DNA from 3 places in the Pseudomonas sp. HLT2-19-2 genome. Region 1 is predicted to be linked to each of the others. Evidence: predicted binding sites of a transcription regulator. Region 1 holds the regulator's gene; each other region holds the start of a gene.

What was found. Region 1 encodes sigma-54, which starts transcription at its own class of promoters, with help from an activator protein. Its sites were predicted from a motif close to ANTGGCATNNANNTTGCTNT; they were not measured.
Region 2: glnK (P-II family nitrogen regulator) is a predicted target of sigma-54. The motif match lies at 1,003-1,022, and genes of this name have one in related genera.
Region 3: ACYZTU_RS19985 (circularly permuted type 2 ATP-grasp protein) is a predicted target of sigma-54. The motif match lies at 6,554-6,573, and genes of this name have one in related genera.

What each region holds. Positions count from the first base shown of each region.
Region 1 covers NZ_CM142712.1:1,183,131-1,193,044, forward strand. The annotation lists gene yjgA (ribosome biogenesis factor YjgA) at 1-247, opposite strand, end outside; gene pmbA (metalloprotease PmbA) at 356-1,702, shown strand; partial or broken gene ACYZTU_RS05420 (FagA protein) at 1,838-1,903, shown strand; partial or broken gene ACYZTU_RS05425 (hypothetical protein) at 1,898-2,026, shown strand; partial or broken gene ACYZTU_RS05430 (ZIP family metal transporter) at 2,023-2,316, shown strand; gene ACYZTU_RS05435 (HPr family phosphocarrier protein) at 2,390-2,665, opposite strand; gene rapZ (RNase adapter RapZ) at 2,681-3,538, opposite strand; gene ptsN (PTS IIA-like nitrogen regulatory protein PtsN) at 3,541-4,005, opposite strand; gene hpf (ribosome hibernation-promoting factor, HPF/YfiA family) at 4,018-4,326, opposite strand; gene ACYZTU_RS05455 (RNA polymerase factor sigma-54) at 4,400-5,893, opposite strand; gene lptB (LPS export ABC transporter ATP-binding protein) at 6,077-6,802, opposite strand; gene lptA (lipopolysaccharide transport periplasmic protein LptA) at 6,802-7,350, opposite strand; gene lptC (LPS export ABC transporter periplasmic protein LptC) at 7,337-7,909, opposite strand; gene ACYZTU_RS05475 (KdsC family phosphatase) at 7,917-8,441, opposite strand; gene ACYZTU_RS05480 (KpsF/GutQ family sugar-phosphate isomerase) at 8,441-9,415, opposite strand; gene ACYZTU_RS05485 (ATP-binding cassette domain-containing protein) at 9,692-9,914, shown strand, end outside.
Region 2 covers NZ_CM142712.1:5,965,687-5,975,600, reverse strand. The annotation lists gene ACYZTU_RS28195 (BRO-N domain-containing protein) at 1-192, opposite strand, end outside; gene ACYZTU_RS28190 (accessory factor UbiK family protein) at 550-810, opposite strand; gene glnK (P-II family nitrogen regulator) at 1,231-1,569, shown strand; gene ACYZTU_RS28180 (ammonium transporter) at 1,605-2,942, shown strand; gene ACYZTU_RS28175 (secondary thiamine-phosphate synthase enzyme YjbQ) at 3,157-3,582, shown strand; gene sutA (transcriptional regulator SutA) at 3,684-4,004, shown strand; gene ACYZTU_RS28165 (HAD family hydrolase) at 4,108-4,812, opposite strand; gene xerC (tyrosine recombinase XerC) at 4,809-5,708, opposite strand; gene ACYZTU_RS28155 (DUF484 family protein) at 5,711-6,436, opposite strand; gene dapF (diaminopimelate epimerase) at 6,450-7,280, opposite strand; gene lysA (diaminopimelate decarboxylase) at 7,285-8,532, opposite strand; gene lptM (LPS translocon maturation chaperone LptM) at 8,542-8,724, opposite strand; gene cyaY (iron donor protein CyaY) at 8,964-9,296, shown strand; gene ACYZTU_RS28130 (DUF1289 domain-containing protein) at 9,301-9,519, shown strand; gene rnk (nucleoside diphosphate kinase regulator) at 9,704-9,914, shown strand, end outside.
Region 3 covers NZ_CM142712.1:4,298,436-4,308,349, forward strand. The annotation lists gene ACYZTU_RS19960 (3-hydroxyacyl-CoA dehydrogenase NAD-binding domain-containing protein) at 1-587, opposite strand, end outside; gene ACYZTU_RS19965 (acetyl-CoA C-acetyltransferase) at 613-1,818, opposite strand; gene ACYZTU_RS19970 (c-type cytochrome) at 2,401-3,222, shown strand; gene ACYZTU_RS19975 (transglutaminase family protein) at 3,344-4,153, opposite strand; gene ACYZTU_RS19980 (alpha-E domain-containing protein) at 4,150-5,100, opposite strand; gene ACYZTU_RS19985 (circularly permuted type 2 ATP-grasp protein) at 5,113-6,522, opposite strand; gene ACYZTU_RS19990 (ribonuclease E inhibitor RraB) at 6,920-7,261, opposite strand; gene ACYZTU_RS19995 (hypothetical protein) at 7,476-7,709, opposite strand; gene ACYZTU_RS20000 (PLDc N-terminal domain-containing protein) at 7,873-8,064, opposite strand; gene ACYZTU_RS20005 (hypothetical protein) at 8,147-8,677, opposite strand; gene ACYZTU_RS20010 (methyl-accepting chemotaxis protein) at 8,856-9,914, shown strand, end outside.

The DNA.
Region 1 (9,914 bases):
CAGTGTCCTGATCGCGCATCAGTTTGCCGATGAACATAAGGTGCCGTTTACGCGCGATGTTCGCGGTGTGCTTGGAGGCATCGCCCAGAGCCCGGCGCAAAGCGTCGGTCAACGGCAGCTTTGCCAGCAAGTCAGGCTTGAGTGTTGTAAGGCGCTCGCCAAGGTCAACCAGAGCATGAAGCTCGCGTTTAACCTGAGATTTGCTTTTTTCTCCCGTATCGAGGGAGTCGTCGTAAGAATCAACCATGGTGGCAGTCCGCAAAGAAACGCCGCCATGATAACCAGTCGGGGGCCGCTTGTCCGGCCCGGTCGCTCGAAGGCCCCAGCCGAAAGCAGAATTTGAGTGGAGAACAGCATGAGTGCAGTTGAAAGCGTCGGCCCACAAGCGTTGCCGGCACTGCAAGAACAAGTCGAGCAGATCATCGCTGAAGCCAAGCGCCAGGGTGCCAGTGCCTGTGAAGTGGCCGTGTCCCTGGAGCAGGGCCTGTCCACCACGGTGCGTCAGCGTGAAGTCGAAACCGTCGAATTCCACCGCGATCAGGGTTTTGGCATCACCTTGTACGCTGGCCAGCGCAAGGGCTCGGCGAGCACGTCCGCCAGCGGTCCGGAGGCGATTCGCGAAACCGTCGCCGCCGCATTGGCCATCGCCAAGCACACTTCCGAAGACGAAGCTTCGGGCCTGGCGGACGCCGCGCTGATGGCCAAGGATCTGCAGGATTTCGACCTGTTCCATCAATGGGACATCACCCCGGAGCAAGCCATTGAGCAGGCCCTGGCCTGTGAAGCGGCGGCGTTTGCCACCGACAGCCGAATCAAGAACGCCGACGGCACCACCCTCAGCACCCACCAGGGCTGCCGTGTTTACGGCAACAGCCACGGTTTCATCGGCGGTTACGCGTCGACCCGGCACAGCCTGAGCTGCGTGATGATTGCCGAAGCAGACGGCCAGATGCAGCGCGATTACTGGTACGACGTGAACCGTCAGGGGAGCTTGCTGGCCGACCCGGTGAGCATCGGCCAACGTGCCGCGCAACGGGCAGCGAGCCGTCTGGGTGCGCGTCCGGTGCCGACCTGCGAAGTGCCGGTGCTGTTTTCCGCGGAACTGGCCGGTGGTTTGTTCGGCAGTTTCCTCTCGGCGATTTCCGGCGGCAGTCTGTATCGCAAATCGTCGTTTCTTGAAGGAACCCTAGGGCAGAAGCTGTTCCCGGAATGGCTGACCCTCGATGAGCGTCCGCACTTGATGCGTGCGATGGGCAGTTCGGCTTTCGATGGCGATGGTTTGGCAACTTATGCCAAGCCGTTCGTCGAAAACGGGGTGTTGGTGTCGTACATCCTCGGCACCTATTCCGGTCGCAAATTGGGCATGCCGAGCACCGCCAATGCCGGCGGCGTGCACAACCTGTTCGTCACCCATGGCGACGAAGACCAGGCAGCCTTGCTGCGACGCATGGGCCGCGGCCTGCTGGTGACTGAGTTGATGGGCCAGGGCCTGAACATGGTCACTGGCGATTACTCCCGTGGCGCTGCGGGTTTCTGGGTGGAGAACGGTGAAATCCAGTTCGCGGTCCAGGAAGTGACCATCGCTGGCAACATGCGTGACATGTTCAAACAGATCGTTGCGGTGGGTAATGACCTGGAATTGCGCAGCAACATTCGCACAGGTTCGGTGCTGATCGAGCGGATGACGGTGGCGGGCAGCTAACGCTTAACCGTTACTCAAAAAGGCGCGCCACCCATCGTTGGGCGGCGCGCCTTTTTTGTGTGTTGATTTTCTCGGGGTTGTTTTGGTTCTAATTATCATCTAACAATAAATCTCATTACCGGATGAGCCCGGATCATGAGTTCTGCCTTGCACGAGCCGCCTTACCTCGAAAGCTGGCGCTGGATGAGTCGCCAGATCCAGGTCACCACACTCAACCCGATCATTGGTTACCAAAAAGCCGCAGAGATCGCAAAGAAGGCTTATCAGCAAGGCCGCCCGGTGATCGATGTGGCTCTGGAATACACCGACTGCTGGCGGGCATGACGTTATTGGTTGCGCAGGGGCTGGCATGGCTGGACCTCGAGCCGAAACTGCTGCGCGCCGTGCAAGGTGGGGCGATATGCGCCTTGGGCACTGCCTTGGGCGCGGTGCCTGTGCTGGTGATTCGGCAGATGCCCCAGGCGGTCAGTGATTCACTGCTTGGCTTCGGGGCCGGGTTGATGCTCGCGGCGATAGCGTTTTCGTTGATTATTCCGGGAATCTCAGCTGCTGAAAACCTGGGGCTGACGCCTTGGGTGGCCAGCGGACTGATCAGTTTCGGCATCTTGCTGGGCTTGCAAGTCTTGGGCTGCTGATCGGGTTTTGTTTGATGATGGTGATGGATACAGCGCTCGCCTAGGCGAGTGGTTAACCACCTTCGCCGAAGTAGTCCTTGATCAAATCCACCAAAGCCTGCAAGGCTTCGTCAGCTTGCTCACCTTCGGTACTCAGGTGAATTATTGTTCCCTTGCCGGCAGCGAGCATCATCATCGCCATGATGCTTTTTCCGTCTACCATGGACTCGGGAGTTCGTCCGACCCGGATCGTGCAATCCTTGAACTCACCGGCAACGCCAACGAATTTTGCAGAAGCGCGGGCATGCAGGCCCAGTTTGTTGATGATTTCGATATCCAGAGCAGGCATCGCGGTGTGAATCCTTTAGCTGAGGTCGCGGTGGCGAACCTGGACGTTCTTCAGGTTTTTTTGCAAGGCCTGGCCCAGACGTTCGGTCAGGTAGACGGAGCGGTGATGTCCGCCGGTGCAGCCAATGGCAATGGTGACATAAGCACGGTTGCTGGCGGCGAAGCGTGGCAGCCACTTGAGCAAGTACGTGGAAATGTCCTGGTACATCTCTTCGACATCCGGCTGGGCCGCCAGGTAATCGGCGACCGGTTGATCGAGCCCGGAATGATCGCGCAATTCCGGTTTCCAATAGGGATTGGGCAGGCAACGCACGTCGAACACCAGATCGGCGTCCACCGGCATGCCACGCTTGAAACCAAAAGACTCCACCAGAAACGCAGTACCGGGCTCCGGCTGGTTCAGCAGGCGCAGCTTGATGGTATCGCGTAGCTGATACAGGTTCAGGTTGGTGGTGTTTACTTTGAGATCGGCGAGGTCGGCAATCGGCCCGAGCAAGGCGGTCTCATCGTTGATGGCTTCGGCCAGCGAGCGATCGGCATTGCTCAGCGGGTGACGCCGACGGGTTTCCGAGAAGCGTTTGAGCAAGGTTTCTTCATCGGCGTCCAGATAAAGCACATCACACTGGATATGCCGGCTGCGCACTTCTTCCAGCAGCTCGGGAAACCGCGATAAGTGACTTGGCAAGTTGCGCGCATCGATGGACACGGCAACCAGCGGTTGTGCCAGCTCGGTGTGAATCAACGCGCGTTCGGCCAGCTCCGGCAACAGCCCGGCAGGAAGGTTGTCGATGCAGTAGTAGCCGTTATCCTCGAGTACATCGAGGGCGGTACTTTTACCTGAGCCGGAGCGGCCACTGACGATGATCAAACGCATGATTAGTGACCGTTTTGCTCGTCCAGGACAACCTGATACAAGGCTTCATTGCTCGGAGCGCTGCGCAGTTTTTCGCGCACTTCCTTGCGATCGAGCATGCTGGCGATCTGGCGCAGTAGCTCCAGGTGCGCATCGGTGGCAGCTTGCGGGACCAGCAGAACGAACAGCAGGTCAACCGGAGCACCGTCGATGGCGTCGAAATCGATGGGGGCGTCGAGGTGCATCAAGGCGCTGATGGGCGAGTTGCAGCCCTTCAGGCGACAGTGGGGGATGGCGATGCCGTTGCCAAAACCGGTCGAACCGAGTTTTTCACGGGCAATCAGAGCCTCGAAGACATCTTGCATCTCCAGATCCGGCACTTCGCGGTGGATAAGGTTGGCAATTTGCTCGAGGGCTTTCTTTTTGCTGCCGCCCGGCACGTTCACGAGGGAACGGCCGGGGGTCAGGATGCTTTCAAGTCGGATCATGGGTTGGGAGTGTTAACGACCGGTCGCGCCCTGGAGGAGGCTTTGGGTCTTTTCCTTATGCTTTTTAAGTTGTTTATCCAGCTTGTCGGTCAGTGCGTCGATCGCCGCGTACATATCGGTATGCTCCGCGTTTGCGACCACTTCATTGCCGGGAATATGCAGCGTGGCTTCGATTTTCTGCTTGAGCTTTTCGACCGTCATCGTGACTTGCACGTTGGTGATCTTGTCGAAATGCCTCTCTAATCGTTCGAGTTTTTCGCCGATGTAGGTGCGAAGAGGTTCGGTCACTTCCAGTTGGTGTCCACTGATGTTGACTTGCATACAGCTCTCCTTCGTTGCCAGTGCATAAAGCGGCAGGCAGAAATGCCTGCCACTGGAACGCTGTGGCGTGGCTCTACATCAACCGCTTGCGTTCGCTCGAAGGCGCGATCCCGAGGGATTCGCGGTACTTGGCGACGGTGCGGCGAGCCACCTGAATGCCTTGTGCCTCCAGTAAACCAGCGATCTTGCTGTCACTCAACGGCTTTTTCTGATTTTCCGCAGCAACCAGTTTTTTGATGATCGCGCGGATCGCCGTAGACGAGCATTCACCGCCCTCTGAGGTGCTGACGTGGCTCGAGAAAAAGTATTTCAGTTCATATATGCCCCGTGGGGTATGCATGAACTTTTGCGTGGTCACCCGTGAAATCGTCGACTCATGCATGCCCACCGCTTCGGCGATGTCATGCAGGACCAGCGGTTTCATGGCTTCGTCGCCGTATTCAAGAAAGCCGCGCTGATGCTCGACGATCTGAGTGGCTACTTTCATCAGGGTTTCGTTGCGGCTTTGCAGGCTCTTGATGAACCAGCGGGCCTCTTGCAACTGATTGCGCATGAAGGTGTTGTCGGCGCTGGTGTCGGCGCGACGCACGAAACCGGCGTATTGAGCATTGACCCGCAGGCGCGGCACGGATTCCTGGTTCAGCTCCACCAGCCAGCGCTCGTTGTCCTTGCGTACGATCACGTCGGGAACGACGTATTCGGCTTCGCTGGACTCGATTTGCGAGCCTGGGCGCGGGTTGAGGCTCTGGACCAGTTCAATCACTTGGCGCAGCTCATCTTCCTTGAGCTTCATGCGACGCATCAGCTGGCTGTAGTCGCGGCTGCCGAGCAGGTCGATGTAATCGGTGACCAGGCGTTTGGCCTCGACCAGCCAAGGGGTCTTGGCGGACAACTGACGTAATTGCAGCAGCAGGCATTCGCCCAGGTTACGGGCGCCGATGCCAGCGGGTTCGAATTGCTGGATGCGGTGCAGGACGGCTTCGATTTCGTCCAGTTCGATGTTCATTTCTGGATCGAAGGCTTCGAGAATCTCCTCGAGGGTTTCGTCCAGGTAGCCCTGATTGTTGATGCAGTCGATCAGGGTCACGGCAATCAGGCGATCAGTGTCGGACATCGGTGCCAGGTTCAGTTGCCACAGCAAGTGGCTTTGCAGGCTTTCGCCGGCCGATGTACGGGTGGTGAAATCCCACTCGTCGTCGTCGTTGCTCGGCAGGCTGCTGGCGCTGGTCTGGTAGACGTCTTCCCACGCGGTGTCGACGGGCAGTTCGTTGGGAATGCGCTCGTTCCAGTCACCTTCCTCGAGGTTGTCCACCGTCGGGGCGGTTTCCTGGTAGGAGGGTTCCGAAACATCGGCGTTGGGAGGCTGTTCGGCTTTGTCGGCCAAGGGGTCGGCGTTATCGAAGTCGTCGCCTTCTTCCTGGCGTTCGAGCATCGGATTGGACTCCAGGGCCTCCTGGATTTCCTGTTGCAGGTCCAGGGTCGACAATTGGAGCAGGCGGATGGCCTGTTGCAGCTGCGGTGTCATCGTCAGCTGCTGGCCCATTCTCAAGACTAGCGATGGTTTCATGGCAGGGGCTTAACACCTTATTCGCCGGCGCACATGCGCCATCCACTACAGGGCGCCGAAGCGCCAAACATAAGCAAATTATATGCCTGAAACTGCAACGTTTGCCTAGAGCGCTGTAACAATAAAAAACTATTCATTTTTATCGAGACAAGCGCTCGGTCGACTAGCCAGGCACCTCAGTGCTTACAGGCGGAACTCATGGCCCAGATACACTTCCTTGACCAGGTCGTTGGCCAGGATGGTGGCAGAGTCACCTTCGGCAATCAGCTGTCCATCGTTGACGATGTAAGCGGTTTCGCAGATATCCAGGGTTTCACGGACGTTGTGGTCAGTGATCAATACGCCAATGCCCTTGGCCTTGAGGTGATAGATGATCTGCTTGATGTCGCCCACCGAAATCGGGTCCACGCCGGCGAACGGTTCGTCGAGGAGGATGAATTTCGGGTTGGTGGCCAGTGCCCTGGCGATTTCCACGCGGCGGCGTTCACCGCCGGACAGACTCATACCGAGGTTGTCGCGGATGTGGCTGATGTGGAATTCCTGCAGCAGGCTTTCCAGCTCTTTGCGACGACCGGTCTTGTCGAGCTCCTTGCGGGTCTCGAGGATTGCCATGATGTTGTCGGCTACCGAGAGTTTGCGGAAGATCGATGCTTCTTGCGGAAGATAGCCGATACCGGCCTTCGCACGACCGTGCATAGGCTGGTGGCTAACATCCAGATCGTCAATCAGTACGCGGCCCTGATCGGCCTGTACCAAGCCAACAATCATGTAGAAACAGGTGGTCTTGCCGGCGCCGTTGGGACCCAGCAGGCCGACGATCTGACCGCTGTCGATCGACAGGCTGACGTCGCGCACGACCTGACGGCTCTTGTAGCTCTTGGCCAGATGCTGAGCTTTCAGAGTTGCCATTACGGGGCCTTTTGCTCTTCGGTTTTCTTTTTCGGCTGGATCACCATGTCGATCCGCGGACGCGACTCGGTGACCTTGCTGCCCGTAGCGCGACCGGCGCTGGCAAGCTTTTTGTTGGTGTCATAGACGATTTTCTCGCCCTGGGTCACGTTGCCGTCCTTGTCGATGACTTTGGCGCGGTCGATCAGCACGACACGGTCTTGCGAGGCGTGGTACTGGATAGTGACGCCATAGCCTTGAACCGGCTTTGTATCGCCTGCCGTTTGCAGTTGCTCGAAGTAGGCGAGGTTGCCCACCGAAGTCACTACGTCGATATCGCCGGCTGGGGTGCGGGTCATGGTCACAGTATTGCCGGTGACCTTCATCGAGCCCTGGGTGATGATCACGTCACCTTTATAGGTGGCAATGCCGTTCTTGTCGTCCAGTTGGGCATCGTCCGCCTGGATGCGGATAGGCTGCTGTTGATCGTCCGGCAGAGCCCAGGCGCTCACGCTTCCCAGTGCTGCGCCCAAACCGAGCAAAATAGGGAGGGTTTTAACGAGCCTCATACTGTCCTCTTACGTTCGATAGCAGGTGTATCCTGCTTTCTTTCAAATACGCCTTCATTCCCTTGCCAGTCGAGACACCACCAGCGCCGTCGATTCTAACGGGTTGATCGGTCTGCGCATATTGCTGCTGCGGGAACACTGTCATGCGGGTGGTGGTAATCAGCGTCTTGCGGTTTTTCTCGTCGAAACGCGTGATGCGCACCGAGTCGATCAGTTCGACCTGAGTGCCGTCGGGGTTCACTTCGCCGTGCTCGCTCTGGACGTGCCAGGGAAACTCGGTGCCGCGGAACAGGTTCAGGTCCGGATTGGTCAACAGCGTTACTTCGGTCGCCTTCAGGTGTTCGACCTTGTCGGACGTCATTTCGTATTGCAGTTTGCCGTCCGGCAGGTACTGCACGCTGTGGGCGTTGACCGCGTAATAGTCGATCGCGGTTTCATCGACCTTTGCCACGGGCTGGTCGAGGAAGCGTTCCGGGCTGATGTTCCAGTAGCCGACCGCCGCGAATATCGCTGCGATGCAACCAAACACCAGGAATTTGCGAATCTTTTTGCTCAGCATAGTTGGCTCACAGGTACGCGGCGTTGGCCGCATCGAGGCGGCCCTGGGCGCGCAGGATCAATTCGCAAAATTCGCGAGCGGCACCCTCGCCACCACGAGCCTGGGTGATGCCGTGGGCGTGTTCACGAACGAAACTGGCAGCGTTGGCCACCGCCATGCCCAGGCCGACGCGGCGAATCACCGGCAGGTCCGGCAGGTCGTCGCCGAGATAGGCGACTTGCTCATAGCTTAGGTTGAGTTGGGCAAGAAGCTCGTCGAGCACCACCAGTTTGTCTTCGCGCCCCTGGTACAGGTGTGGAATGCCGAGGTTCTTCGCTCGTCGCTCGACCACCGGGGTCTTGCGGCCGCTGATGATAGCGGTCTGCACGCCGGCTGCCATCAACATCTTGATGCCTTGGCCGTCGAGGGTGTTGAAGGTCTTGAATTCGCTGCCGTCTTCAAGGAAGTACAGGCGTCCGTCGGTCAGTACGCCATCGACGTCGAAAATCGCCAGCTTGATGTTCTTGCCGCGTTGCAACAGGTCGGTGCTCATCACATTACTCCTGCGCGCAGCAGATCGGACAGGTTGAAGGCGCCAATCGGACGGTCCTCCTTGTCCACCACCACCAGCGCGTTGATTCGATGGTCTTCCATGATTTTCAGAGCCTCGGCCGCGAGCATCTCGGGACGGGCAGTCTTGCCGTGAATAGTCATGACCTCGTCGATGGTCGCGTGGTGGATATCGATGGTGCGGTCCAGAGTGCGGCGCAGGTCGCCGTCGGTGAAGATCCCGGCGAGTTTGCCATCGGCTTCGAGGATCGCCGTCATGCCCAGGCCCTTGCGGGTCATTTCCATCAGCGCGTCCTTGAGCAGGGTGCCGCGCTGAACCTGCGGCAGCTCTCGCCCGGCGTGCATGACGTTTTCCACTTTCAGCAGCAGGCGTCGGCCAAGCGCGCCACCGGGGTGGGAAAAGGCGAAATCTTCAGCGGTAAAGCCGCGGGCTTCCAGCAGCGCAACGGCCAGGGCGTCGCCCATGACCAGCGCGGCCGTGGTCGACGAGGTCGGTGCCAGGTTAAGCGGGCAGGCTTCGTGCTCGACGCGCACGTTGAGGTTGACCTCGGCAGCCTTCGCCAGTGGTGATTCAGGGTTGCCGGTCATGCTGATCAATTGAATGCCCAGGCGCTTGATCAGTGGCAGCAGGGTAACGATTTCATGGGTGGAGCCGGAGTTCGACAGCGCCAAGATGATGTCGTCGCGGGTGATCATGCCCATGTCGCCGTGGCTGGCTTCGGCCGGGTGCACGAAAAAGGCCGTGGTGCCGGTGCTGGCCAGGGTGGCGGCGATCTTGTTACCGATGTGCCCGGACTTGCCCATGCCGACCACGACCACGCGGCCTTTGCTGGCCAGAATCATCTCGCAAGCGCGTACGAAATCTGCGTCGATACGGGGTAGCAAGCCTTGTACGGCTTCCAGTTCGAGGCGGATGGTGCGTTGAGCAGATTGAATCAGATCGCTGGATTGGCTCATGTCAGAAATCGTATAGCCTGATGAAAAGGCGGCGATTATAACGGTAATGCTCGAAACCCTCACGCAAGTTCGTCGCGCTTTGTCATTCCCTGTTACCGAATACCCCTGAATAGAAGCTTTTACCTTGTCATGTTGCTGAACATGGCCCGGCGTGGGCCTTGGGCGCTTGGCATTTGCAGTGATATAGTTCGCCGCCAGTTCGGCCTGCCCGGGAGGTATGTGCTTTCGTCAGAAAGTCAGGCGTCCGAGTGAGAGGCTGCATCGCAAGGAGTTTAGATGAGTGCCGATAAAGCCTACGCGGTCGAGCTGAAGGGACTGACCTTCAAGCGCGGTGCGCGCAGCATTTTCAATAACGTCGATATACGTATCCCGCGCGGCAAGGTCACCGGCATCATGGGGCCTTCCGGCTGTGGCAAGACTACGCTGTTGCGGCTGATGGGCGCACAGTTGCGGCCGACCAAAGGCGAAGTATGGGTCAACGGGCAGAACCTGCCGAAGC
Region 2 (9,914 bases), 1.2 Mb from region 1:
GATGAGCGTCCGTGAGGTTTGATGTTGATCGGGGTCGAGTTTGCGGACGGCGCGTTCGTCGAGGAAGAGGCGCAGGAGGCGGCCGAGGTCGCGGGCGCTGAACCAAGGTTGGTTTTCCAGAAGGAGGGCGTGGAGGTGGAGTTTGTGGCCGGTGAAGACGTTGGGGGTTAGATAAGCGTCGTCGCAATTCATTGTTACAGCTCCTCTTGCTTAAAGGGCTGCCTGCGTTCGTCGCCAAACGAATGGGTGGCAGTTGTACGCGGGTTGGCGAACCGGAGCAAAAGGAACCCGGCAGACCCGAAGGTCTCCCACGCACAACCGCCATAACTTGGGTCAATGGTCGTCGTGCGCCTTAAGCTTTCCGGGTCGCCAAACCCATAGCTGAACATTCAGCATTGGGTGAGCTTAGGAACCGGGGCTTCGCGGCGCAATCGGACGGCGGATGTGATCTTTGTAGGACTCAGCCTGTAATTAGCGCGGAATCTGGAATGGCAGGAAGGTCGTTCCGACCTTATCGCGAGCAAGCTCGCTCCCACAGGGATTGTGGTGTTATTCGGTCGGCGGATTGAGCTTCGCTTCCAACTCCGCCACCTTCGCCTCAAGACTCTCCAATCGTGCCCGCGTCCGTGCCAGCACGACCATCTGGCTATCGAATTCTTCCCGGCTCACCAGATCCAGCTTGCTGAAGCCGCTCTGCAACAGTGCCTTGAACTGGCTTTCGATTTCGCTTTTCGGCAGTGGGGTGTCGCCGCTGAAGAGGCGGGAGGCGGTGCCGCTCAGGGCATCGAGGAAATCTTTGGGTGCGAGCATGGGAAATGTCCTGTCAACAATGGCGGGCAGTGTATCACGCAGTGTCTATAGTCAATCTCTCAGTCAGGGCTGCACGCTTTTCGCGCATGCGGACGGACGGCAATGCACTGTTGTTGTGCGTATCAGTCGGGCCATTGCAGCGGAGCAGCTTGCGGCAGCGGCCAAGGGCCTGAAATCAGTAGGTTTTGGCGAGATGGCAAGCTTTCTGCTTAGTCAGTAGTGACCCATGCACTGATGCAGTCGCTGTGACGAATGCAGTGCGCCAAGCGGAACGGGGGAAAGTGTTTCGTGCGGAGTGGTTAGCAGGCGTCGGACGGGCAGGTAAGGCCGACGATGCGTTACAAAGCCAGGCACTGCGCTTAGACTTGAGTCGGGTTTGTTTTCCTGGGGCAAGTCCACCAAATTCGGGAGAGAGTTTTCATGAAGCTAGTCACTGCCATCATCAAGCCGTTCAAACTGGACGACGTACGCGAGTCGCTGTCCGAGATCGGCGTGCAGGGCATTACCGTTACTGAAGTCAAAGGCTTCGGTCGGCAGAAGGGTCACACCGAGCTGTATCGTGGCGCGGAATACGTGGTCGATTTCCTGCCAAAGGTGAAGATTGATGTCGCCATTGACGACAAGGATCTTGACCGGGTTATCGAGGCGATAACCAAGGCTGCCAACACCGGCAAGATCGGTGACGGCAAGATCTTCGTGGTCAATCTGGAACAGGCGATTCGCATCCGTACCGGCGAAACCGATACCGACGCAATCTAAGCCGCCACACCCCCAACGCCCCAGGAGAAAACAATATGACTCTGCGTAAATTCGCAGGGCTAGGAGCCCTGTTGTCCCTCGTAATGCCCAGCCTGGCTATGGCGGCAGACGAAGTGGCGGCCCCAGTCCTCAACTCCGGCGACACCGCCTGGATGTTGACCTCGACAGCCCTCGTGCTGTTCATGACCATTCCCGGCCTCGCGCTGTTCTACGGCGGCATGGTTCGCTCCAAAAACATTCTTTCCGTGATGATGCAGTGCTTCGCCATTACCGGTCTGATCAGCATTCTGTGGGTCATTTATGGCTACAGCATCGCGTTCGACACCACCGGCATGGAACAGGGCGTCGTCAACTTCAACTCATTCTTCGGCGGCATGGGCAAGGCGTTCCTCGCCGGTGTCACGCCATCGAGCCTGACCGGTCCCGCGGCGCTGTTCCCTGAGGCGGTGTTCATCACCTTCCAGATGACCTTCGCCATCATCACCCCTGCGCTGATCGTCGGTGCCTTCGCCGAGCGGATGAAGTTCTCCGCGATGCTGATCTTCATGGGCGTCTGGTTCACCCTGGTTTATGCACCGATTGCGCACATGGTCTGGTCCGGTAACGGCGGCCTGATGTGGGACTGGGGCGTGCTGGACTTCGCCGGCGGCACCGTGGTGCACATCAACGCCGGTGTGGCCGGTCTGATTGCCTGCCTGGTACTGGGCAAGCGCAAAGGCTTCCCGACCACTCCGATGGCGCCGCACAACCTTGGTTACACCCTGATGGGCGCCGCCATGCTGTGGGTCGGCTGGTTCGGCTTCAACGCCGGTTCCGCTGCTGCGGCCAACGGCACTGCCGGTATGGCGATGCTGGTGACCCAGATCGCAACCGCCGCCGCTGCATTGGGTTGGATGTTCGCCGAGTGGGTCACTCACGGCAAACCAAGTGCTCTGGGTATCGCTTCGGGTGTTGTGGCCGGTCTGGTTGCAATCACACCAGCCGCTGGCACCGTAGGCCCGATGGGTGCTCTGGTCATCGGCCTGGCAGCCGGCGTGGTGTGCTTCTTCTGCGCCACCACCCTGAAACGCAAACTCGGTTATGACGACTCCCTGGACGCCTTCGGTGTGCACGGTATCGGCGGTATCCTCGGTGCGATCCTGACCGGTGTCTTCGCTGCACCGGCCCTGGGTGGCTTCGGCACTGTCACCGACATCGGTGCACAAGTCTGGATTCAGTTGAAAGGCGTGGGCTTCACGGTGATTTACACCGCGATCGTCACCTACATCATTCTCAAGGTCCTGGACGCCGTCATGGGTCTGCGCATCACTGAGGAAGAAGAGGCGGTCGGCATCGATTTGGCGCTTCACAACGAACGCGGCTACAACTTGTAAGTACGCGCACAAAAAACTTGCCCGGCTTGCCGGGCATTTTTTTGTCTGGAGTTTGTCAGTGAAGGAACTGCTGAAAGGTTTTTTCGTACACGTTTAGTGGCGTTTACGACGAGCGTTTTTCTGCGGCCAATGGCTTACATGATTGAAGGAATATTAGGGCCTTTGTTTTTTCCCAGAGCGCGCTAGAATGCGCCCCGAACGTGCGGAGAACTGTATGTGGCAACAGACTCTGATTACCCTGCGGGCGAGGCCCCGGGGCTTTCATCTGGTAACGGACGAGTTACTCGCCGGCCTGCCTGAAATCAAGGCATGTCGGGTCGGTCTGTTGCATTTGTGGCTGCAGCATACCTCGGCGTCGTTGACCATCAACGAGAACGCCGATCCGGCGGTACGTCGCGACTTCGAACGATTTTTCAATCGTCTGATCCCACAAGGAACAGACGGCTATGAGCATAACGACGAAGGCCTGGACGACCTCCCGGCGCACTTCAAGGCCAGCGTACTTGGCTGTCAGCTCAGTTTGCCGATTTCGGCAGGCCGACTGGCGCTGGGAACCTGGCAAGGCGTTTATCTGGGCGAGCACCGTGATAATGGCGGTGCCCGTAAAGTCCTCGCCACCGTCTACGGTGAAGGGGCATAAACCGTGGTTACCAGCGGTTGTAGAATTTTTTCCGGCGGCCTTCGACAGATGGCGAAGCTGGGCTATAACTAATCTGCTTTTCGCAAGTCATGAGGTAGAACATGAGCGACGATGATCTGGAAAACGACGACCTCGAAATAGGCGACGACGAAGCCGAAGAAGGTCTGGAAACTGCAGCGGAAGACGTTGCTGACGACGATGGCGGTGAAGCGCCCGTTCCGACCGCCAAAGGCAAGGCCAAGGCAGCGGTATCGGTCGATGAGCTGCCGAGCGTTGAAGCCAAGAACAAAGAGCGTGACGCTCTGGCACGCGCCATGGAGGAGTTTCTCTCCAAAGGCGGAAAGGTGCAGGAAGTGGAGGCCAATGTGGTCGCCGATCCTCCCAAGAAGCCTGACAACAAGTATGGCAGTCGGCCTATCTAAGCGCCTGCAGCTTGCTTGCTGAAAAAGCCCGCCGTCGCTGCGGGCTTTTTCATGGGTGGAACAAAACTCTGAATTCCCACAGGGGGTTGTGTGTGTTCTCAGGTCAGTGTTGAGCGTTCCACAGGGCCAACAACGCTGGCAACTCGGTCAGACTACGAATCTCGGCATCCGGCGCCTTCTGCGCTTCCCACACCTTGCCCGCCGGGTTAAACCAGATCGCCCGCAACCCCGCCTGCTGGGCGCCGGCAATATCGTCACCCGGATGATCGCCGATATGCACGGCCGTTTCAGCCGTCGCACCACCCCGTTGCAACGCCTCATGAAACAGTCGCGCATCCGGCTTGCCGATGCCGATGTCTTCGGCGCACAAGGCAAACTTGAAGTAATCCGCCAGCCCTAATCTGCGCACATCGGCATTGCCGTTGGTGACCACGCCGAGGGCGTAGTGATTGGCCAGAGTTTCCAGGGTCGGTTGCACGTCCGGGAAAATTTCCAGTTGATGCCGGGCATGCAGAAATACCTCAAAACTCTGATCGGCCAGGTCTGCAGCCTGACCCTGGTCGTAACCGGCCTCTTCCAGTGCGTGGAACAAGACTCGGCGACGCAGGGCGCTGATGCGGTGCTTGAGGCTTGGTTCGTTGCTGAGGATCCGCTCGCGAATCGCCCACAAATGCTCCACCGGCACGGCGCCCAGATTCGGTGCATGCTCGGTCAGCCATTCACGCAATACGGCTTCGGCGCTGACGATCACCGGGGCGGTGTCCCACAGGGTGTCGTCAAGGTCGAAGGTGATCAATTGGATTCTCATGACTCATCGCCTTTGATGCGTTTGGCCCTTGGATGGGCACTGTCGTAAACCGTCGCCAGGTGCTGGAAGTCCAGGTGGGTGTAGATCTGGGTGGTTTTGATGTCCGAGTGACCGAGCAATTCCTGAACCGCCCGCAAGTCCTGGGAGGACTCCAGCAAATGGCTGGCGAAGGAGTGCCGCAGCATGTGCGGATGCAGGTTTTGTCCTAATTCGCGCTCGCCAGCGGCTTTAACCCGCACCTGAATCGCCCGTGGGCCGAGGCGCCGGCCTTGCTGGCTGACAAACACCGCGTCGTCCGCCGGGTTGGTCATGGCCCGTAGCGGCAGCCACAACTCCAGCGCTTCGCGTGCTTTCTTGCCGACCGGCAGCAGTCGGGTCTTGCTGCCCTTGCCGAGCACTTGAACCATGCCATCGGCCAGGTCCAGCTGATCCAGGTTGAGTCCGGTCAGTTCCGAAAGGCGCAAACCTGAGGAATAGAACAGCTCCAGAATCGCCTGATCCCGACGCGCCAGGAAATCATCTTCCACCGCGCCCTCAAGCAGTTGCAGCGCGCGGTCGGTGTCGAGGGTTTTTGGCAGCCGACGTTCGCCCTTCGGCGGCGCCAGGCCATTGGCCGGGTCGTGATCGCAAAGGCCTTCGCGGTTGAGGTAGTGATAGAGCCCACGCACTGCCGACAGTAAACGCGCCAAGCTGCGGGACGATTGACCCTGTGAATGCAGGCGTGCGACCAGGCTGCGCAGGCGCTGGATGTCCAGGGCGGCCCAACTGCTGATGTTCTGTTTGACGCACCAGCCCAGCACTTTGTCGAGGTCGCGGCGGTAGGCGTACAGCGTGTGGGGCGACACCTGTCGCTCACTGCGCAAGTGTTCGCAGTAAGCGTCCAGTTGCCGTTCCATGGTCAGCGTACCGAGCGCAGGGAACTGTTGACCCGCGGTAGCACGCGGCCCATCACTTCGGCGATGTAGCTGAGGAACAGCGTGCCCACCGAGCTCTTGTAGTGCTGCGGGTCGCGGCTGGCGATGGCCAGGACGCCGTGGATGCCCTGGTAGCTGATGGCGACGACGGCGGTGGAGCCAATCTGCTTGCGCTGTTCTTCGCCAAACAGGAAGTCCAGTTCATGTTCACGCAGACTGCCGCTGACGCTTTTGTCTTCCGAGAGCAAGCCGCCGATGGCCGTTTGCGCGTCGGCATGGGTCACCCAGCGGCCCACCGGCATGGGGTTGTCACCCAGCAGAATCAGGCTGACAAAGGGCACCTGGAAGTCCTGGCGCAGACTGTCTTCGACGCTGATCACCACATCTTCCAGACTGGTGGCGTCCATCAGCGCGAGAATCAGGCGGCGGGTCTTGTCGAAGAGGCGGTCGTTGTCCCGCGCCACGTCCATCAAGTGCGAGAGGCGATGACGCAACTCGATATTGCGGTCGCGCAGGATAGTCATCTGGCGTTCGACCAGCGAAATGGTGTCGCCGCGCTGGTGCGGAATGCGCAAGGTTGCGAGCAGTTCTTCATGCTCGACGAAGAAATCCGGATGAGCCTCCAGGTACGCGGCAATCGCCGCCGCCTCAAGGCTTTCGGAAGAGGATTCGTCGGGCTGTAGGGCGGGAACCTGGGGCTTATCTTTCATGGATTTAGCTCACTCAAAGACGCACTTGTCCTTCATATACGCGGACTGCCGGGCCGGTCATCATCACCGGTTGGCCAGGGCCTGCCCATTCAATGGACAAACGCCCGCCGGGCAGGTCGATCAATAGCGGCGAATCCATCCACCCCTGGCTGATCGCGGCCACTGCGGCAGCGCAAGCGCCGGTTCCGCACGCCTGGGTTTCCCCGGCCCCGCGTTCCCAAACGCGCAGCTGCGCACGGTTCCGGTCGATGACCTGGAGAAAACCGACATTGACCCGCGCCGGGAAGCGCGGATGATTTTCGATTTTCGGCCCCAGTTCATGCACCGGTGCGTTGTTGATATCGCTGACCCGCAGCACGGCATGGGGGTTGCCCATGGACACGGCGGCCAGTTCGACCGCAGTGCCGTCGACGTCAACCTGATAACTCAGGGCCTGTTCCGGCGCGTCGAACGGAATGTCGGCCGGTACCAGACGCGGTGCGCCCATGTTGACACCGATCTGCCCGTCGCTGCGGATATCCAGTTCGATGATGCCACTTTTGGTTTCGACGCGGATCAGCCGTTTCGCGGTCAGGCGCTTGTCGAGCACGAAACGCGCGAAGCAGCGCGCACCGTTGCCGCACTGTTCCACTTCGGATCCGTCGGCGTTGAAGATCCGATAGCGGAAATCCACGTCCGGGTTGCTGGGTGCTTCGACGATCAGCAACTGGTCGAAACCGATACCCGTATGCCGATCGCCCCATTGCTTGGCATGTTTGGGCAGGATGTGCGCATGCTGGCTGACCAGGTCAAGGACCATGAAGTCATTGCCCAGGCCGTGCATCTTGGTAAAACGCAGCAGCATGGTTTTACTCCGGCAGCAGGCTTTCGCCAGCAAACAACTCGGCTACCGTCTCACGGCGACGCACTTCAAATGCCTGATCACCGTCCACCAACACTTCAGCGGCACGACCGCGGGTGTTGTAGTTGGAACTCATGACAAACCCGTAGGCACCGGCCGAATGCACGGCCAGCAGATCGCCTTCTTCCAGGGCCAGCTGACGGTCCTTGGCCAGGAAGTCGCCGGTCTCGCAGATCGGCCCGACGATGTCGTAGGCGCGGGCAGCGGTATTGCGCGGGCGCACGGCGGTGACGTCCATCCAGGCCTGGTACAGCGCCGGGCGGATCAGGTCGTTCATGGCCGCGTCGACGATGGCGAAGTCTTTGTGTTCGGTGTGCTTGAGGTACTCGACCTGGGTCAGCAACACGCCGGCGTTGGCGACGATAAAGCGGCCCGGCTCGAACACCAGCGCCAGGTCACGACCGTCGAGACGCTCGCGCACGGCTTTGATGTAGTCGGCAGCCAAGGGCGGCTCTTCATCGCGATAACGCACGCCCAGGCCACCACCGAGATCGATATGGCGCAGGTAAATGCCGCAATCGCCGAGGCGGTCGACCAGGCCCAGCAGGCGGTCAAGGGCATCGATGAATGGCGCCAGGGTGGTCAGTTGCGAACCGATGTGGCAATCGACGCCAACCACTTCCAGGTTAGGCAGCTGGGCGGCACGGATGTACACGTCTTCGGCGTCGGCGATGGCGATGCCGAACTTGTTCTCTTTAAGTCCGGTGGAAATATACGGGTGGGTACCGGCGTCGACATCCGGGTTTACGCGCAGCGAGATCGGCGCGCGAACGCCCAGCTCGGCGGCGACGACTTGCAGACGTTCCAGCTCATCGGTGGATTCGACGTTGAAGCAATGCACGCCGACTTCCAGGGCACGACGCATGTCGTCACGGGTCTTGCCGACACCGGAGAACACGATCTTATCGGCGCTGCCGCCAGCGGCCAGTACACGTTCCAGCTCACCACGGGAGACGATGTCGAAACCGGCGCCAAGACGCGCCAGGACATTCAGTACACCCAGGTTGGAGTTGGCCTTGACCGCAAAGCAGACCAGGTGCGGCATGCCGGCCAGTGCATCGGCAAAAGCCAGGTACTGGGCTTCGATGTGGGCGCGGGAGTAGACGTAGGTCGGTGTGCCAAAGCGTTGAGCGATGGCGGACAGGGCAACACCTTCCGCGAACAGCTCCCCGCCACGGTAGTTAAAAGCGTCCATGGCGTTCCCTTAGTAGACGTCGTGCTTGTGCGATTTGGATGCAGGCTGTTTTTGCGACGACTTGGCCTGCTCTGCAGGGTCCTGGCTGTCATCGGGCAGGTACAGTGGGCCTTTTTGACCACAGGCCGATAATAAGCAAGTAAAAGCGACGAGCGAAGCGAGCGCAGCAAGGGAAGAGATCAGGCGCTTCATGGCGAAATCCTTGAAAATGCATTAATTGCGCCGGAGTATACCGGCCACCCGGCAGCTTGCCTATGCGACGGGGCTCCCGTCCGGCGGGGCTTGGACCGTAGCGCGGTAACTTGTCCTGCACCGTACACGGATATTTCGTAACGCTGTCGGGCCCTTGGTCGTTATCCTTTGCAATCGCCGGGGCTCGCCCGTATCTTGCGGCGCTTGAGCGTGAGTAGACACTTTTTGAGGTTCCCGCAATGAGTTTGACTGAAGCCCGTTTCCACGATCTGGTCGATGCCACCCAGCAGACGCTGGAGGATGTTTTTGACGAAAGTGACCTGGATATTGATCTGGAGAACTCGGCCGGTGTGCTCACCGTCAAGTTCGAAAATGGCAGCCAGTTGATCTTCAGCCGTCAGGAGCCACTGCGGCAGTTGTGGCTGGCGGCCGTGTCCGGTGGGTTCCACTTCGATTACGACGAAGAGAGCGAGCGCTGGATGTGCGACAAGAGCGAAGAGCAATTGGGCGAGATGCTTGAGCGCATCGTTAAGCAGCAAGCTGGCGTCGAACTCGATTTCGAAGGTCTGTGAGATCGTGACGCAGCCTGCGCCCGTTCGTCCGCCCAAGCCGCTCTACAGCAATGTCAGCCCGGCGGTCCCTTCGCCGTGCAGCGGTGTGTGTCGGCTGGATGAGCGAAAGCTCTGCCTAGGGTGTTTTCGCCATGTCGAAGACATCCGCGAATGGCGCTCGGCCGATGATGAGCGGCGGCGTGTCATCTGCGCGCAGGCCCTTCAACGTAAATCAGCTATCTGATCCCTGTATTAGCCACAGTGGTTCTCTATAAAGTCTTAAGGGCGGTGTCCGCCCCCGGCTTGTATATTTTTTGAGCTGTGATAGTGTCCGGGTACGCCTCAACCCATCGAGGCTCGTGAAAACCCCGCCTTTTTCTGGCGGGGTTTTGCTTTTTCTGTGCAGAAGAAAGGAGTCTGCCCAAATCATGACCGCACCTTCAATCACCCTTACCCGTCTGGACGTTCAACGTCTGGAACGCCTGATCGACAGCCTGGATGACACGCTGCCGGGCGTTATCGCGCTGCAAACCGAACTGGATCGCGCCGATACCCTGGTCGGTCACGAAGAGGTGCCAGCCGATGTCGTGACCATGAACTCTCGTGTGCATTGCCGTGAAGAAATCAGCGGCAAGGACT
Region 3 (9,914 bases), 2.9 Mb from region 1:
AGTAGTTCATCACGATCCGTCGCCAGCTCATCAATCAACCCTGCCCGCAACGCCTGTTGCGGCCGGACTTTCTTGCCCTCGAGCAGGTACGGCAAGGCTTTTTCAATGCCGAGCATCCGTACCATTCGCACCACCCCGCCGCCGCCCGGCAGCAGGCCGAGGGTCACTTCCGGCAAGCCGAGTTGCACCGAAGAATCATCCAGCGCAACCCGGTGATGGCACGCCAGGCAGATTTCCCAACCGCCGCCCAACGCGGCGCCGTTGATGGCCGCGACCACCGGTTTACCGAGGGTTTCCAGGGTGCGCAGTTGCCCTTTGAGGGACAGCACCCTGTCATAGAAGGCTTTGGCTTGGGGCTTGCCGACTTTGATCAGTTCATTGAGGTCGCCGCCGGCGAAGAAGGTTTTCTTGGCCGAGGTGATGATCACGCCGGCGATGGAATCCTTGTCGGCAACGAGTCTGGCGACACAAGCAGCCATGGCTTCGCGGTAGACCACGTTCATCGTGTTGGCGCTCTGGCCCGGCATGTCGATGGTCAGGACGACGATCTGGTCCTGACCTTTTTCGTAACGAATGGCTTCGGTCATGTCACTTGTTCCTTAAGGTCGGGGCTCAGAGGCGTTCGATGATGGTGGCAATGCCCATGCCGCCGCCGACACACAACGTCGCGAGGCCATAGCGCAGACGCCGGGTTTCCAGTTCATCGAGCAACGTGCCGAGGATTGCGCAGCCGGTGGCACCCAGCGGGTGGCCCATGGCGATGGAGCCGCCGTTGACGTTGACCTTGTCCGGGTCGATCGCCATGTCCTTGATGAATTTCAGCACCACCGAGGCGAAGGCTTCGTTGACCTCGAACAGGTCGATGTCTTCGACCCGCAACCCGGCCTTGGCCAATGCCTTGCGGGTGGCCGGTGCGGGGCCGGTGAGCATGATGGTCGGATCGGTACTGGTGACTGCGGTGGCAACGATCCGCGCCCGTGGCTGCAAGCCCAACGCCCGCCCCTTGGCCTCGGAACCGATCAGCATCAGCGCCGCGCCATCGACGATGCCGGAGCTATTGCCCGGGGTGTGCACGTGGTTGATCCGCTCGACATGGCTGTAGACCCGAATCGCGGTGGCGTCGAAGCCCATTTGCCCCATCATTTCGAAGCTCGGCTTGAGCGCGCCCAAGCCTTCCAGGGTCGATTCGGCGCGGATGAATTCATCGTGATCGAGCAGGATGATGCCGTTCTGGTCCTGCACCGGCACCAGCGACTTGTTGAACGAACCGTAGGCCCTTGCCCGCGCCGCCTTTTGCTGGGAGTGCAGCGCATAGGCGTCGACGTCCTGACGGCTGAAGCCCTCCAGCGTGGCAATCAGGTCAGCGCCCACGCCCTGAGGGGTGAAATGGCTGTGAAGATTGGTTTGTGGGTCCAGTGCCCAAGCGCCGCCATCGCTGCCCATCGGCACGCGGGACATGGACTCGACGCCGCCGACCACCACCAGGTCTTCGAAGCCGGAACGCACTTTCATCGCCCCGAGGTTTACCGCCTCCAGCCCCGATGCGCAGAAGCGATTGATCTGTAAACCCGACACACTGACGTCCCAATCGGCCACCTGGGTCGCGCTTTTGGCAATGTCTGAGCCTTGGTCGCCGATGGGCGTCACGCAGCCAAGCACCACATCATCGACCTGACGGGTATCGAGGGAAGTGCGCTGTTGCAGCGCCTTTAGCAGCCCGGCTACCAGGTTCACCGGTTTGACGCTGTGCAAGGCGCCATTCGCCTTGCCTTTGCCGCGGGGCGTGCGTAACGCGTCGAAAATCAAAGCTTCGGTCATGACGTCCTCGAACCTGGGCGGGGATTAAATCCAGAGTTCCCACCTTAGGCCGAGCGGGCATGGATTCAATGACCGCAGCGCTCACTGACGTTGACGGTCACGCTCAGACGGACGGTAGTCAACCTCCGGCTCAACCGATTCAGGACACCAAGCTGTCTAGCAAACGGGCGCCCAAGAAGCTGGCATTAAGCCTCATGCCTTTTTAAGCGCAATTTATATGAAGCCCATACGAAATGGATCTAAACCAAGCGTGACGCGGGCTCTAAGGTGAAGTTGTACGAAGTTGTCGTCGGGTTTTGCCGAGGCGCTCGTCAAACAGGAAGTGCAACGCTCTGCCGTCATGGAGAAATGCAGGCAGGCATCAGGAAATAACAATAAAGGCGGTCAAGCCATGTTCAAACAATCGAAAGTACGTCAAGCCGGGCTCATTCTATTCGCCACCACGCTGTTGTTGATTTTGCCGAACCTGACTAAGGTGATCGGCTGACTTAGCTACAGATTTTATGTCGCCCTCTTAAAAATGTGACTGGCTCGCTACCCGGGCCAGCGTGGGTGTGCCAACCTTTGCGGCACTTCCACGACATGGACGGCGATCACTTGAAAACACTCATTCTGTTCGGGGTCTTGCTGCTCTGCACGCCTCTGTCTGCCGCACAGCTGAACTTAGAGCTGGGCGCGAGCAGTCGCACCTGGCAAACCGAGGAATTGCTCAAGCATCCTCAGGTTCAGACCATCACCATCAGTAACGACGTGTCTTACAAACGGGACATGAGCTATCGCGCTGTTCCGGTGGCTGCGTTGTTGACCGGCATCAAGCCTGAAGATCATTTACAGGCTGTTGCCTTGGATGGTTTTGCCGCAGAACTGTCGGCTGCGCCGCTGCTCAATACCCAGGGTGCGCGTGCATGGTTGGCGATTGAAGAGTCCACCAAGCCGTGGCCAGCGCTGTCGGAAGGCAAGCCCGGCGCCGGACCGTTCTATCTGGTCTGGACCGATCCGCAGGCGGGCGACATCAGCCCCGAGCAATGGCCATTTCAAGTGGCGAGCATCAAGCGCATGGCACCGGTGGCCGAGCGCTTCCCTGCCCTGCTGCCAGATCCGACGCTTAAGGTCGACGATCCGGTGAACAAGGGCTTTGCGCTGTTTCAGAAGAATTGCCTGGCGTGTCATCGATTGAATGGTGCCGGGGATGCGCAGTTCGGGCCTGACCTGAATATTCCGTTTAACCCGACCGAGTACTTCGGCGCGGATTTCCTTAAGCGCTACATTCGTGATCCGCAGAGTTTGCGCCAGTGGTCGCAGGCGAAGATGCCCGGGTTCCCGGCGACGGTGTTGCCGGACGGGGATCTGGAGATGTTGGTGGGGTATTTGAAGCATATGGCTGGGCGCAAAGTTAAACCCTGACCCTTATCCCCTGTAGGAGCGAGGCTTGCCCGCGAAGAACGATAACGCGGTCATTCGATTAGACCGCAGCGCCTTCTTCGCGGGCAAGCCTCGCTCCTACAGGGTTTGGTGGTGATCTGGATTATTGCTGCTGGACGGAGATAACCGGCATCGGTGTCGGTGATACAAACACTTTCGCATGCATCTGCTCGCAACCACCGCCACGCCGCATGCCTCGCACCGGGCAGGCATCCAGGTAATCCAGGCCCACCGCCAGTTTCAGATGACGCTCCGGCCGCGCCAATTCATTGGTCACGTCGAAGCTGTACCAGGCGTCATCGAGCCAGGCTTCCGCCCAGGCGTGACTGGCCAGGTGTTCGCTGTTCTCGCTGTACAAATAGCCCGACACATAACGTGAAGGAATGCCCAGGCTGCGAGCACAGGCGAGAAACGCGTGGGTGTGGTCCTGGCAGACGCCCGAACGCCCGGCGAAGGCCTGAGCAGCGCTGGTGTCCACTTCGGTGGAGCCCTGCGTGTAGGTCATGTGCTGGTTCAAGCCATGCATCAAGTCGATCAGCGCTGTGCGATCCCGGCGTTGTTTGCATTCTTTTTCGGCAAAAGCGCGCAGTGCTTCATCGGGCTCGGTCAGGCGCGTGAAACGCAGGAACGGCAGCGCCGACTGGCTTTCATGCTCCGCCTCACGCAATTCGTCGATGTCCACCTGCCCACGCGCGCCGATGATGATCGCCTCGTGGGGCTCGTCCATGGTCAGCACGTGCAGGATATTGCCGAACGGATCGAGTTGCGCGCGCACCGGGCGCGGCAGGTCGAGCTGCCAGCTGAGCACATGCTGGCGCTCGCTGTCTTGAGGTGTCAGTCGCAAATACTGGATGCTCGCCCGCACCTGATCTTCGTAGTGATAGGTGGTCTCGTGGCTAATGGAAAGTCTCATGCAGCCTCCAGGTAGGAACTGTGAATGGCGTTGCCCAACTGGCGCACCAGCGGAATGAACTCGGTCAGCCAGGCGTGCAGGCCTTCGTCGAGAATTTCGGTGATGCCGGTGTAGCGCAAGCGTGCGTCGATTTCCGCGGCCAGGCGCTGCGCAGGACGACCGTTGGCCCCCGGCAGTTGGGCGAGGATCTGGTCGATTTCTTCGGTGCAGGCGCGCAGGGAACGCGGGACATCGGCCCGCAACAGCAGCAGTTCTGCCACATGCCGGGCGCCGGGGGCGTCGCGGTAGATTTCGGTGTAGGCCTCGAAAGAGGACAACGCCCTTAGCAAAGCACTCCACTGGTAGTAAGCGTGCGCCGTGCCATCACTGACCGCTTCGGCATGATCGCCGGCCATTTCGTAGCGGGCATCAAGCAGGCGCAACGTGTTGTCAGCCCTTTCGATAAACGTCCCCAGGCGAATGAAACGGAACGCATCGTTACGCATGATCGTGCCGTAGGATGCGCCGCGGAACAGGTGGGAACGTTCCTTGATCCACTCGCAGAAACGGCTCATGCCATAGCGACTCAAGCCCTGATCGGCTATCCCGCGAATTTCCAGCCAGGTGGCGTTGATGTTTTCCCACATGTCCGCGGTGATTCGCCCACGCACCGCATGGGCACTGGCCCGCGCCGCGCCGAGGCAGCTGTAGATACTCGCCGGGTTGGCCGCGTCCAGGGCGAAGAAATGCAGCAGCCGTTCGGCGTGCAATTCGCCGTGGCGCTCCAGGTAATCGTCCAGGGTGCCGGTAATCAGCAACGGCATGGCGAGTTCGTGCAGGCCATCACCGCGACCATCCTGGGGCATCAGCGACAGCGAATAACTGATGTCGAGCATCCGTGCGAGGTTTTCCGCCCGCTCCAGGTAACGCGACATCCAATACAAATCCGAGGCAGTTCTACTTAACATGGCAGGCTTCCTTCAATCCTCGACCACCCAGGTGTCCTTGGTTCCGCCACCCTGGGATGAATTCACCACCAGAGAGCCTTCGCGCAGGGCAACACGGGTCAAACCGCCGGGCACAACCCGGGTTTCGCGGCCAGACAATACAAACGGACGCAGGTCGATGTGGCGTGGAGCGATGCCGTTTTCGACAAAGGTCGGACAGGTCGACAGCGACAACGTCGGTTGCGCGATGTACGCATGGGGCTTGGCTTTGATCCGCGCGCGGAATGACTCGATTTCCGCCGCCGTCGCCGCCGGCCCCACCAGCATTCCGTAACCGCCGGAGCCCTGGGTTTCCTTGACCACCAAATCAGGAAGATTGGCCAGTACGTGGGACAGTTCGGAGGGATTACGGCACTGCCACGTCGGCACGTTCTTCAGAATCGGCTCTTCATCCAGGTAGAAACGGATCATGTCCGTGACGAATGGATACACCGACTTGTCATCCGCGACCCCGGTACCGATAGCATTCGCTAGCACGACGTTGCCGGAGCGGTACGACGACAGCAGCCCTGGAACGCCGAGCATCGAGTCCGGGTTGAACGCCAGCGGATCGAGGAACGCATCGTCGAGGCGACGGTAGATCACATCGACGGCTTTCGGCCCGTCCGTGGTGCGCATGAGGACCTTGTCGTCACGTACGAACAGGTCCGCACCTTCTACCAGTTCAACGCCCATCTCCCGGGCCAGAAACGCATGCTCGAAAAACGCGCTGTTGAAACGGCCAGGGGTCAGCACCACCACGCTCGGGTTATCGATCGGGCTGGAGCTTTTCAGAGTGTCGAGCAATAGGTTTGGATAATGGTCGATGGGGGCAACGCGCTGCGCCGCAAACAATTCGGGGAACAGTCGCATCATCATCTTGCGGTCTTCGAGCATGTAGCTGACGCCACTCGGTGTACGAAGATTGTCTTCGAGCACGTAGTACGTGCCGTCGCCATCACGCACCAGATCGACGCCCGAAATGTGCGAATAGATATCGCGGTGTAGATCGAGCCCTTGCATCGCCAACTGGTATTGCTCGTTGGCCAGCACTTGCTCGGCCGGGATGATGCCGGCCTTGATGATGCGCTGCTCGTGATAAAGGTCGGTGAGGAACATGTTCAACGCCTTGACCCGCTGAATGCAGCCGCGCTCGACGACTCGCCATTCACTGGCGGGGATGCTGCGGGGGATGGTGTCGAAGGGAATCAGGCGCTCTGTCCCTTGCTCATCACCATAGAGCGTGAACGTAATCCCGGCGCGATGAAATAACAGATCGGCCTCGCGACGCCGTTGAGCCAAAAGCTCGTCAGGCGTTTCGGCCAGCCAACGGGCAAACTCCCGATAATGCGGGCGGACCTGGCCGCCGGCATCGTACATCTCATCAAAATAGGTGCGGATCATGCCGTACTCCTTGTCACCCGGACATCTGGGCTTCGCAAAGCCCGTGCCATCGGCATAAACGCTTTGATATCAATCAGTTGGATAATCGCGCTGCACGCACCGCACCAATCCTGTGCGGTAAATACCCCCACCTGATCGCCCCCGCTTCATTGCGAAGCAATGTTGTCGGCTATCACCAGCATAGTCAGAGTTGATTTCACTGCTCGGGAGTCGATGCGGATAATCCGCGCATTCGCTGGAAATCTTGACGATCTTCCCTATAGCCGCCTGCTCAGGCGTTTTTTTTTGCGCCGGATTCTTGTTTCAGGGTTTTGCCAAGTACGTTTTCTGCCCCGCGAAAACGAAAACGGCCAACCTTGAGGTCAGCCGTTGCTGAGTGTTGTTACTGTTCATAAGGTTATGCGAGTAGCCCTCGTACCTCCTGCTTGACGCCCCATCCTTCGATGATGCCGCCCAAAGGCTCGACCACCGCCTCGAAGTCCTGCTCAAAGTCGCCGATGCCGTCATAGGTGGCGTACATCACTTTGCTCAGTTCCAGGTACCACGCGCCGTCGTCGCGCACGCTGATTTGTGCATTCAAGGATTCACCACAGTAATGCCCCGCCGCCCTGCGCGCCCGCTCCTCGTCCGGGAAAATGGCGTAGAACTCGATGGGATGGAATCGTGAAAAGTCAAAACCGCCTTCTTTCATGCGGCGCAACACGCTGCTGCTGATGTCTTCTTGATAGGCTGTGCTCATGAATCGTCCCCCTCAGATTGATGGATAGACTTTCCGTATTCCCGGCACTCGCAACCGAATGGGGCGAGCGATGCGGCAACAACATTGCCGGTGGGAAGCAAGCATGTAGCTGACAAGACCAGACCTTAGCGATCCGTTCGCTGATCTCGTTTGCAGAGTAGCCCCTAGATAGAGCCGCTGCCAAGGCCTGGTTGTGAATGTGACGGGAGAGGTATCAGACAGGAGTAATGCCGAGGATTTGTATGCTGTTCTGGGTTTTAAGATTTTTGACGCTCGCATCAGCGGTTCGCCCTTCCAGATCGTTCAGATCCAGTTCAGCGGCGACAGGAAAAAGGCGCTCCTTAAGCAGTCTGGCGGCGTGCTCGTTATCCGGGCACTCGTCACACTCAAAGACTTCGTCGACAGTTTCGCCGTGATCATCCACGAAAGTGATTTTCCACTTTTGCATCAGTGCCTCCTCGATCAAACCCGCAAATGGGCTTACATCTATCTGGACTTTTGCCCTGACTGATCGTTCAAATCGATTACCGCGCGCAAGCATGAAAAAACACAGAACCTTGTGGGAGCGAGCTTGCTCCCACAGGGGAAATGTGTCGGCCTTGAGTGCCTGCTCAGATCCGCACGTTACCCCGTGGTCCGGCGATCGCCCAGATGATCAAGCCCAGGACCGGCAGCAGCAGGATCAACAGCACCCAGACGATTTTCATCCCGGTGGTGGCGCCACTTTTCAGCACGTTGATGATGGCCCAGATGTCCAGGGCAAGAATAATCAGGCCAATCAGACCGTTGAACGTGGAACCCATGGTGACGCTCCCTAAGAGTGGTATGCACTCTTAGGATAGCCGGCCATTGCGAGGGTTCCGTTTTATTAGCGCCTTTTAGGCTTCAGACGTGGATCGCCACTTTCAGGGCTTCCAGGGACGGTGCGGCAGTGATGCCGACTTCGGCGCACAACTCGAGCACGCGAGGCACGTCGCTGCCGTAGACCAGCACCACTTGCAGTTCGTCGTCGAGCAGCTGACTGAAGTTCATCAGCACGTAGCCGCCGCTTTCCTTGTTCATGCTGCTCATCTGCACTTGAATGCGATTGAGCGCGGTCAGGGCTTCGGTCTTGGCCAGTTGCTTGGGTTTGATGTTGAAATCAACGCCGGGCCCGAATGAAGCGACGATCTGGGCGAACAGGTCCATGTAGGTGTCAGCCTGGAACAGCACGGTTTCCGGCAGGCTGCCCACGACTACCCACTCCCCCAGCGGAATCGGGAACGTGTCGTCGTAGTTGATGTCCGGATTGGCCGTCAGAAAAGCCTCGGGATCGGCGTAGGCGTGGGCCGCTTCGTCAGCGACTTTCAGGATTTCCTCATCGCTCATGCACCCGGAGCTTATTTTGCTGATGAGTTCGACGAGTGCGGCTTTCATTGGGCTGAATCCTGTAGCGAGGGAATTTTGAAGCCACGAAGGATAGCGCATTACGCCGCGCAATTCCTGTGCGCGAGCAGGGTCGGGATTGTTGACACACATCAAGGTCTGACGCACTGAGTAGCGGCAAAATACTGGCACCTTGCCGAAACTGTTTCCGCTATCAGAGAAGACCTCCATGGGTGCCTGGCTTAGCAATATCTCACTGAAATACAAATTCTGGGCGGTCAACGCCGTCGCCTTCGTCACGACCTTGTTGCTGGTGATCTATGCCGTGCAACTCGAACAACAGTCCCGCAGCCATGCCTCACAGGCATCGGCCCAAGCCCAGGCGCGACTGCTCGGCGCCTGGCCCGCCGGGCAACCGCTCCCCAAAGCCGATAACGTGCTGACTTACAGTCGCGGGCAGGCGCCGTTGCTGAACGGGCAGCCGGTACTGGAACTGACGGATACCAATGGCTGGGTCGGGATCAATGCCATGCCGCTGTTCGGCGACAATCCGTTGATGGGCGCCGAAGTGTTTACGCGCACGGATGGCAATCAGGTCGCGGTGATTGCCCATGGCCCGAGCCTGACCCAGGTATTTGGCGAGCGTTTTCCCAACTATGCGGTGGCGGTGGCGATCCTGATGCTGGCGATGCTCGGCGCTTCGCAGTTGTTGATCCGCTTCCTGCTCAGCCAGCTCAATACGCTGAAGGACGTCATGCTTCACGTCGAGAAAACCGGTGACCTGTCGGCCCGTGTGCCGCTGGCCTGCACTGACGAAGTCGGGCAGATGGCCAACGCTTTCAACGCCATGCAGGCCGGTTACCAGCGGGTGGTCAACACCGTTGCCAGCACCGCCCGGCAACTGGATGTCGGCGCGGCGCGGCTCGCGTCGAGCATGAACGAGGTGCGTCACGGCATGCTCGGTCAGCAAAGTGAAACCGATCAGGCCGCCACGGCGATCAACGAAATGACTGCCACGGTCTATCACATTGCCCAGCACGCCGGCGCCACTCGCGACCTCTCGCAAACCGCCGACACCCTGGCCGGCAGCGGGCAGCAAGTGGTGAGTCGGGTACAGAAGTCGATTGCCGGGCTGTCCAGCGGGGTGCAGCAGACTGCCGAGATGATTCAGCGTCTGGCCGAGGACAGTCAGAAGATCAACGGCGTGGTCAGTGTGATTCACAGCATCGCCGAGCAGACCAATCTGCTGGCCCTGAATGCGGCCATCGAAGCGGCCCGCGCCGGTGAA